DNA from 3 places in the Aeribacillus sp. FSL K6-8210 genome. Region 3 is predicted to be linked to each of the others. Evidence: riboswitches for the same ligand, from Rfam matches in the RefSeq annotation. Region 3 holds a riboswitch; each other region holds the start of a gene.
What was found. Region 3 has a riboswitch for cobalamin ahead of NSQ41_RS15215 (ribonucleoside-diphosphate reductase subunit alpha). Riboswitches for the same ligand answer to the same signal wherever they lie in the genome.
Positions count from the first base shown of each region.

Region 1: it holds a riboswitch for cobalamin, as region 3 does, so the genes downstream of both, NSQ41_RS06610 (ABC transporter substrate-binding protein) here and NSQ41_RS15215 (ribonucleoside-diphosphate reductase subunit alpha) in region 3, are expected to answer to the same signal.
Region 2: it holds a riboswitch for cobalamin, as region 3 does, so the genes downstream of both, metE (5-methyltetrahydropteroyltriglutamate--homocysteine S-methyltransferase) here and NSQ41_RS15215 (ribonucleoside-diphosphate reductase subunit alpha) in region 3, are expected to answer to the same signal.

Region 1 is NZ_CP150172.1:1,354,533-1,357,814, forward strand. It holds gene NSQ41_RS06605 (N-acetylmuramoyl-L-alanine amidase) at 48-1,493, opposite strand; cobalamin riboswitch at 1,699-1,880, shown strand; gene NSQ41_RS06610 (ABC transporter substrate-binding protein) at 1,984-2,958, shown strand; gene NSQ41_RS06615 (iron ABC transporter permease) at 2,921-3,282, shown strand, end outside.
Region 2 is NZ_CP150172.1:3,909,140-3,912,421, reverse strand. It holds gene metE (5-methyltetrahydropteroyltriglutamate--homocysteine S-methyltransferase) at 1-1,800, opposite strand, end outside; cobalamin riboswitch at 1,951-2,150, opposite strand; gene NSQ41_RS18895 (BCCT family transporter) at 2,337-3,282, opposite strand, start outside.
Region 3 is NZ_CP150172.1:3,136,605-3,139,886, reverse strand. It holds gene NSQ41_RS15215 (ribonucleoside-diphosphate reductase subunit alpha) at 1-1,263, opposite strand, end outside; cobalamin riboswitch at 1,399-1,578, opposite strand; gene NSQ41_RS15210 (Hsp20/alpha crystallin family protein) at 1,712-2,152, opposite strand; partial or broken gene NSQ41_RS15205 (IS701 family transposase) at 2,298-3,282, opposite strand, start outside.

The DNA.
Region 1 (3,282 bases), 1.8 Mb from region 3:
TTTTGATAATCTTTTCATTTTTATACAACATCTTTTTGGAATTCAGATTATATTTGTTTGCTTATGGCTGATTGAGCAGCGTTCAATTGTTGAATTGCAAACTGCAAAATGGATAGGTAAATGGATAAAATCATTTCTCCGTAACGGCTGCCGGGAACGGCCCACTTCCCATTTAAATCTTTCCAGGTCGGGGCAGAACCTCGTTCCACATAAATAAATCTGGGATCGACAAGGGGGAACCCGGCTGGAAGAGGCTTCGTTGTGGCGTATGCATATAAATGTTGAAGATGGGCCAGAACCCCTTCTCTCGGAGTAGAAAAGCTTGCTCCTGTAACATTTGGACCGGTAGCTCCGATTCCGGCAAAATTGTTTTGATTGCGATTGACTACTCCCGTAAAACGGAAATAGTTCGTTTCATGAATTGCTTGTGCAAATGCGATGTCGCCGCGAATTCCGTAGGATTTGCTTAATTGTTCATACAAATCGCCCAGCTGAGGTGCGCTAGGATTTGTTTTTCCTACATATAAATCCAAGATTGTTCCCGATACGAGCGTTTCTCCTAAAATAGGGATATCCCTTGAATCGGGAGAAGGGGTTTTCGGTTGAAGTGTTGATGAACGAGATGAATCTGTCTTTTGGCCTGATTGTGCCGTTCCTTGTTCTGCAGGAGTTAATATAAATGCATCCTTGTATCCTAATTGAACAAGCCTTGCCAACTGGTCTTTTGCATTTTGCAAATTTTTAAATGCCCCTGTTTGAACGCGGAAATAACTTGTTCCGTCCACCATCGCAGCGGAAAGGAAACTATCAACATTTTTTCCTTTCAGTTCATTTATCAGCTTTTCTGCATTTTCTCGGTTTTTAAAGGAACCGGCAATGACTTTGTACATCCTGCTGCCTGCAGCTGGCGATGGCTGCGGAGTTGGGGTGGTGCGTGTCGACTTTTTGGGCAAATTAAGCGCTTTTCCGATTCCATCGGCTAAGCTTGCTGCATAGTCGCTCATAAAGTCAGACGATGTTAAAAGTTTGATGTCATTCGAATGGTCAATAAACAATGTTTCCAAAAGAACCGCAGGCATTTTTGTTTCTCTTAACACGTGAAAATTGGCGCTTTTTTTGCCCCGATCCTTTACGCTATATTTCGGACCGATAACGCTCATAATTTGATCATGGATGACGGACCGGTATTGGATCGTTCTTGGAGAGGCCCCTCCGTTATAAACATAGCTTTCAAAACCTGTTCCTCCGCCGGCATTAATATGAATGGAACAGAAAAAATCAACATTCTCTCGGTTAGCCATGGATGATCTTTCTGACAAACCGACTGTTCGATCGTCTGTGCGCGTCATGAGAACGTTGACTTGGTAATGTTCAAGTAAATGTTGTCTTGCCAAGAGGGCAATAGTCAACGTAAAATCTTCTTCCTCATAATTTCTATAGGTTGCGCCGGGATCGCTTCCTCCGTGGCCAGGGTCTAAAAGAACGGTTGTCACTGCAATATCCTCCTTCGTTTTCAAACATCCAATTCGCTTGTCTACAAATATTTTATTCAAGTAATGGAAAGGAAGTTCAAAAAAATTTTATTTTTAGCGAAAACTGTATCGAAATCCAAAACATTTAGGTCAATTTGTCGATTTTTTTCATTTTCTTCCTACCAGAATTCAATCAAATCATGTATAATACATTTCGTCATAACATTATACCGAAAAGCAAACAGGTGCCGGCACATAGCTGCCAGCTTAAAAGGGAAGTTTGGTGAAAATCCAACGCGGTCCCGCCACTGTGAATGGGAGCAACCTGGGAAAACCACTGTTTCAACGGGAAGGTCCAGGAAGCGATGACCATGAGCCAGGAGACCTGCCTGTTTGAGCACACCTAAAACCCTACGCGGATAGGGAGGTGTTTGAAAACAATACATATGTACGTTTTCAGACATCTTCTTATCGAATTCAAGAAGATGTTTTTTATTGGAGGAGGAAAATGATGAAAAAATTATCTGCACTATTTTTAGCCTTATTACTTCTATTTGGAATTGCGGCTGGATGCGGCCAACAAAATACATCAGAGCCGTCTGAAAACAAAAGCAATCAAAAGACGGAAGAGACGGCTTCACAATTTCCGGTGAAGGTCAAGGACGGTTTAGGAAATGAGGTGACGGTAAGCGAAAAACCGGAGCGGATTGTTTCGCTAATTCCAAGCAATACTGAAATTGCCTATGCTTTAGGGTTGGGTGAACAAATTGTCGGTGTAAGTGATAATGACAACTATCCGGAAGATGTTCAAAACAAAGAAAAGGTTGGCGGGATGGAATTTAATGTTGAAAAAATTATTTCTTTAAAACCGGATCTTGTTTTAGCGCATGCTTCCAGCGCCCATAACTCGCAGGAAGGGCTGAAGCAGCTGAAAGATGCGGGAATAAATGTTTTTGTAGTCGAAGATGCCCAATCATTTGATAAAGTGTATGACTCCATCCAAACAATCGGCAAAATTACAGGGACAAGTGACAAAGCCGAAGATATTGTGGCTGAGATGAAAACGAAACTGGCGGATATTCAAGAAAAAGGAAAAACGATTCCGGATGATCAAAAAGTGTCTGTTTTTGTCGAAGTGAATCCCGCACCACAAATCTATACGACGGGAAAAGGAACGTTTATGGATGAAATGCTAACGATCATTGGAGCAAAAAATGCAGCGGGCGATCAAGAAGGCTGGCCGCAAATGACGGAAGAAGCCGTTGTAAAACTGAACCCAGACGTCATTGTGACGACATACGGCTATTACGTCGATAAAGCTGTTGACCAGGTGTTGGCACGCAAAGGATGGGAAAATGTATCAGCGGTGAAAAATAAACGGGTTTACGATGTGCATTCCGACTTGGTGAGCCGCCCAGGCCCAAGATTGGTTGAAGGAGTAGAAGAACTTGCGAAAGCAATTTATCCGGATGTCTACAAAAAATAAACATGTGGTCGCCTATACGGCGACCGCTTGTTTTCTTATTTTTTCCGTCTTTTTAGGAATTTCTATCGGAACGTTTCACATCACGTTTAAGGATATTTTCCAAATAATTTTCAATCAACTGTTCTATACCGGTTTGGCGCCGGACATTGATGAAAGCATGAAAAGCATTGTGCTTGATATTCGACTTCCTCGTGTCGTTTTAGCCGGACTTGTCGGAGCCTCGCTTGCAATGGCGGGGGCTTGTTATCAAGGGCTTTTGCAAAACCCTTTGGCAGATCCTTATACGCTCGGTGTTTCATCAGGTTCTTCTTTAGGTGCTGTACT
Region 2 (3,282 bases), 770 kb from region 3:
ATCAACTTGAATCATTCCTATGCCGTTTTTCTCCAGAGCTAATACTTCTTCGCGGATGGCAAGGGCAATCTGGCGAAGAACGTCCGCATAGCTAATGTCATCACGGACAAAAGACCAGTTTAAGATGGTGACAGGTCCAGTCAGCATTCCTTTTACAGGTTTGTCCGTCAATGATTGGGCATAGACGCTTTCTTTGACGGTCATCGGCTGATCAAAGGCAACGTCGCCATAAATGATCGGCGGTCTGACGCAGCGTGAACCGTAAGATTGCACCCAGCCGTTTTTGGTAACAGCAATTCCTTTTAGTTTTTCTCCGAAATATTCCACCATGTCCGTTCGTTCAAATTCCCCGTGGACCAATACATCAAGTTCAAGCTGTTCCTGAATATCAATCCATTTTTTGATTTCATCTTTGATAATAGACTCATATTGCTCGTTTGTGTATTCGCCTTTCCGCCATTTTAAACGGGTTTGGCGGATTTCTTTCGTTTGCGGAAAGCTGCCGATCGTTGTTGTCGGTAGAATTGGCAAGTTCCATCTATTTTTATGCAGCTTGCGCCGAACAGAAAAGTCCACACGGTTCGTCGGGTAGGATTCAATCTTGGCGGCTGCCTCTTGCACGTTTCGGTTTGTCCGAAAATCAGAATTCATAAATTGCGTGTAATAACGGTCATCGTATCGTAAATCGCTTATACTTAATTCACCTTTTGCATATTGTGTCAGCTGATGGACTTCACTTAATTTTTCGTCTGCAAAGGAGAGAGCATTTTTTAAAATTTCCGGCAATTCGTGTTCATTTTTTACGGTAACCGGCACATGGAGCAAGCTGCAGGAAGGTTGAATGATCAATCGATCAACATCAACATGCTGAGCGAGAAAATCAATTTTGCTTGCTTTTTCTTCTAATGATGCCCTCCATATGTTGCGGCCGCTGATTAAACCGGCAGCCAATATTTTGTCTTTTGGAAACCCGAATTTTTGGATGTTTGCACTGTTGGCTCCCCCATCATGTACAAAATCAAGACCGATAGCAGCAACAGGCAATGAAACGATATGTTGATAGTGAGAAAGACTTTCAAAATAAGTTTGCAACAGTATGTTCAAAGATGGATTCGCTTCGTGAAAAGCTTCATACACTTCTTTAAACAACGGAATCAATGACTCATCAATTTCCTGAACGAGAACAGGCTCATCGATTTGCACCCACTTTGCGCCTGCTTGATGCAACTCTGTCAACAATTGAATATAAACTGGGATGAAAGCAGATAAATGCTTATAAAAATCTCGTTTTTCATATTTTTTCGCCAGCATTAAAAAAGTAATCGGCCCTAAAACAACAGGTTTTGTCTCAATATTTAGTTCGTCTTTTGCTTCATTGTAAAGCTTGAGCAGACGGTTTTCCAAAAAAGCAGGCGGCTTATTTTCCAGTTCCGGAACGATATAATGATAATTTGTATCAAACCATTTTGTCATTTCTAAAGCCTCGGCTTCTTCGGATCCCCTTGCCATTGCGAAATATGTTTTGATGGAACGGGGATCCATATGCTGGAACCTCGAAGGAATATATCCAAACATGAAAGCAGTATCGAGAACGTGGTCATAAAACGAAAAATCTCCTATGGGAATCAGCTCAATTCCGCTTTCATGCTGTTTCTTTAAGTTGGAAAGACGGATCTTTTTCAACGTTTCCAGTAAGCTGCTTTCAGAAATGTCTCCATTCCAAAATAATTCCAAAGCTTTTTTCCATTCCCGGCGTTCGCCAATTCGCGGATAGCCAAGATTTGAACTAATGGCTGCCATTACGAAAACCTCCCATTTGATTTTTGCTCAACACAATAAAAAAGCCCTCTTTACGCTAATAAAAGAGGGACTGGATATCCTAGCTCGTGTTGAGGCACCCAAATGGTTTCAACATGAACATGGCTTCTCACTCCTCCCTATGACGCGTAGGTCGTAGTGCATACAACAGGCAGGTCTCCTGACTTAGGTTCAACGCTTTTGATCTCCTTCCCATTTCTCTGGCAGAAACAGTGGCTGATGATCAAAAGCTCCCCATCACAGTGGCGCGACCGTGTTGGAATTTCACCAAACTTCCCTTTTAAGCGCATATTGCGGCTGCAATATGACGCACCTGTTGCTGGTACACATATGAAACTATAATTATCAGAATAGAGGATTTTTTTTTATTTTTCAACACCACATTTGCAATTAAAAAGAAAAATTTTTTAGGAAAGTAGATGGCTTGCGATTTCTTCCGCTTTACATGACAAAAACCCGCCAGAACATAAAGGTTTTCTGCGGGTCTTTACAGCGGTTGGGATTTTTCCGGAAAACAGTTATTTCGAGAGAAGGTTTCTTTTCACGCCTTTCTTTTTAGGATACATTTTAAATAATTGAGATTTACTGGAATAAAAATCTTGGTTTGCCGCTTTGATAAAAGAACCGGCTAAAAGGACAAAAATAAACAACAAAGGGAAACCGCCAATAATGCTAACAGTCTGCAATGTGGACAATCCGCCGAGGTACATTAAAATAAGCGGCAAAACGGAAAGAGCAAAAGCCCAAAATAAACGGTTCCATCGCAAAGGTTCATCGGCAACTTCTTTTTGGACAACAGATGCTAAAATATAAGAGCTTGAATCAAACGTTGTTGCTAAAAAGATCACGGCAAGCACAGTAAATACGGCAATCACAATGTTGCTTAACGGCAATTGTTTCAATATTCCGATAATGGCTGCTGATCCGCCATGTTCATCTAATGTAGCTGTTACATGGTATTGGCCTGTCAGTTCTAAAAATAATCCAAAGTTTCCTAAAATCCCAAAAAAGAGAATGCAGCCGAGCGTTCCATATACTACTGTTCCGAGCGTCATTTCGCGGACAGTGCGTCCTTTTGAAATTTTAGCGACGAACAAGCCGACAAATGGAGCGTACACGAGCCACCAAGCCCAATAAAATACCGTCCATGATTCCGGAAAGCCTGTTCGTTCAAACGGTCCTAAACTGTTAAAAGGTTCAGTCCATAAAGACATCCGCATGTAATGATCAAGCATGATGCCGATGCTGTTGACGGCCGTTTCCGCCAGAAAGACGGTCGGGCCGGCAAGGAAGACAAACACCAACAATAATACGGCAAGCCATAGGTTGATGTCGCTCAAAATTTTAATGCCTTTCCGCAAACCGGAGTAAGCGCTTGCTGCGAAGATCAATGTACAAATAAGCAAAACCACTGTTTGGAGTGTCATCGAAGGTTCGATGCCGGAAAGTTCATGAATTCCTTCT
Region 3 (3,282 bases):
TTCAAGCTGGCTGATCATAATCCGTTTCATTATTTCAATCGCAGGCACTTTTTCTTTAGATAAGGAAGGATGATTCACGCACTCAAAATATTTTTCCCGAAAGCTGCCGTTACCTTTTTCTTCATCATAATAATCTTCCAGACTGAATCCCATGACTTTGCGAACTTCGTGGGGATCGAACAAATACCAGTCCCCGCGCTTTTCAACTTGCTCCATAAATAGGTCAGGAATGCATACACCTGTAAATAAATCATGGGTGCGCAGCCGTTCGTCTCCGTTATTTAATTTTGCATCTAGGAAGGCGAAAATATCTTTATGCCAAACATCCAAATAAACGGCAATTGCTCCTTTTCTTTGGCCGAGCTGGTCGACGCTCACTGCCGTATTATTTAATTGCTTCATCCAAGGAATGACACCTGATGAAACTCCTTTGAACCCCCGGATATCGCTTCCGCGGCTTCTGATTTTCCCTAAATAAACTCCAATGCCTCCGCCGCTTTTAGAAACATTGGCAATATCAGTGTTCGAATCATAAATGCCTTGAAGGCTGTCGTCTACCGTATCAATAAAGCAGCTTGAAAGCTGACCGACTGATTTTCCTGCATTAGCCAATGTAGGTGTTGCAACCGTCATATATAAATGGCTCAATGCCCAATACGCTTCCTTTACAAGATGCAAACGTTTGGACGGATGCTCGTTGATCATTAACGTCATAGCGATGATCATAAAACGTTCCTGTGGAAGCTCAAATGTTCGTTTATGAAAATCTTTAGCTAAATACCGGTCGTAAAGGGTCCTTAATCCGATGTATGTAAACAGCTTGTCCTTCTCAGGATCAATGGCATTTCCCAGCTCCATAATTTCCTCTTTTGAATAATGCTCTAGCAAAAGAGGGCTGTAGATTCCAAGATCGGTTAATGTTTCGATTAACAAATAAAAATCGCCGTAGCCCGGTTGGTTGTAATTTCTGTTTTGGCTCGCTTCATAGTAAATTTTTTCAAGAAATACGTGTGCAGCTAAAAAAGTCCAATCCGGCTCACTTTCCGAAATGTTTGCTAAAGCTTCAATAATCAGCAGGTTTGTAAATTTTTCAAGATCATCAATCTGCTGGTATTGTAGGGTTGTCGACACTCTCTCGCTGTATTCATGAAAGGAAAGGGATGGAAACTTTTTTTCAAGCTGTCTTAGATAAAGCTCCCAATCGCTCCTGTTAAAATGATTTTGAAAAACCTCGTATAGATTTAATGCTTTCGTAATATTCATCAAACATCCTCCTTATCAAAATAAAAAACCGCTCAGGAAGCTGAGCGGATCAAACGATGATTAAAAGGGAGGCAGTTTACAAGGCGAAACTACTCCATTCAAACCATCGTTTCATCTTCCCAACCCCCGAAGAATTAGAAACGTTCGGACAAAGGCAGGTCTCCTGACTCGTGCTTCATCCTACTTTGAATCCTTCCCATACGAAACGTACAGTGGATTATTCATTTCGTAGCACTCACAGTTGCGGGGACAGTTCCGGATTCTCACCGGATTCCCTTTTAAGCTGAAAACAGCACCTTTGTCGTTAGGTTTTCAATATATAGTATTTAATTGTTTTTGATTACACAATATATAGATTTTTGGTGTTATATATTCATCATAATCGTACTTGGCGAAAATTGCAATAAAAAAGTGAGGCTGATTGAAATTTTGCAACCTCACGAAACAATTAATGAAACTGAATATCAATTTTCTTTTTGTTGTTTTCGGTTTGTTTTGGAATACGGATTTCCAAAACGCCATTTTTATATGTCGCGCTCACTTCTTCTTCTTTTACATTTGCCGGCAATGCAACAGCGCGGTGAAACCGCCCGACAAACCGTTCGCGTCTATGCATTTCTTCTTCCTTTACTTCTTTGCTTCTTTGAATTGTGCCGCTGATCGTAAGAACGTTGCGATCAAGATGAATGTCAACGTCTTCCTTTTTTTCAAGGCCGGGCAAATCACAAGTAACAATTACTTCATTAGCAGTTTCATGAATATCAAGCCGGGGGGTATTCATAGTCTCAAAGTTTTCAAAAAAATGCGGGAAGCTTTCAGAAAAAACGCGATTCATGTTTCGTCTAAATTGGTTGATCTCAGAAAAAGGATCGTAAGGAATGAGAGCCATATGATTGTTCCTCCTTTGATTTTTTTACAGAAAATATTATTTGTGTTGGGAAGAGAAATATACATAAAGCAAAGTTTAAATTACTGTAGTTGAGCAATTTTCATTACAATAATTACCATGTAAAAAGAGACAAACGGAGTACCCCTTATGCCACATGAAGCTGTTTTTTAACGACATCAATGGGAATATCTTGTTTCGCTGCATCGTAAATAAACTCCACGAGGCTATGTCCTTTCTTCTTTCGAAGGAAGTCAAGCCCGGTAGAGAAATCGCTGTTGGATTCGACCATACTGTACACATAAGCGAGTTGCACCAAGATCCAATACCGTTTCACCGCCCGACGTTGACGAACGCGGTACCCATCGAGCTTCAGCTGGTCTTTCGCTTGTCGAAAAAAGCATTCGATCGACCAACGCTGGGCATAGTAGCGCAAGATCTCTTCATCGCTTAGCTCCCGGTCGGTGCTCAAGACGCAGTGAAGATGTTCAGGTGTCATCGGCTGATCGGCTTTCCAAGCCAACAACACAACGGCATCATCGAGACCTTTCAGCGCTCCCTCGTAGCGATACACGCGATAACGCTCTTCTCCCACCGTGACGAGATGGGTGTCGTTCGGTTCGATATAGCGGGCAAACTGTTTGGCTTGGATGGCGATGCCTTTTGGATAAAGAACCCGATTCGTCTTGAGCATCGCAATGACGTGGAATCCTTTTTTCAGGCAGGCTTCCACGAGTGTTTTCGATGGGTACCAAGAATCCATCAGCACATAAACAGAACCGTGCACATCCAAAGAAGAAAGCATCTCGATGGCCCATTGACCCTTGCTTTTCCCATCCGCCTTGTCGTAGAGGCGAAACGCAAAGGGAAAGGCTTGCGTCATCGTATGAACCATGAGCCAGACGAGAGAGTGTCCCCAAATCGACTTTTTGTCCGCGTGAGAATAATGCCAATTACACCCTTCAATAGCGTGTTTCGCCTGTGACGAAGGCTTCGTTTTTCGGCAGATCGTATCATCGATCGAAACAAAAAAATGGGGTGATTCTTTCGCTTGGCCGTTCGTTCCACATGACGAAGCATCCACTGCTGGAGTTTGCGAAGCAAGATTTCTTCATCCCAAGGGCTTTTCGTGA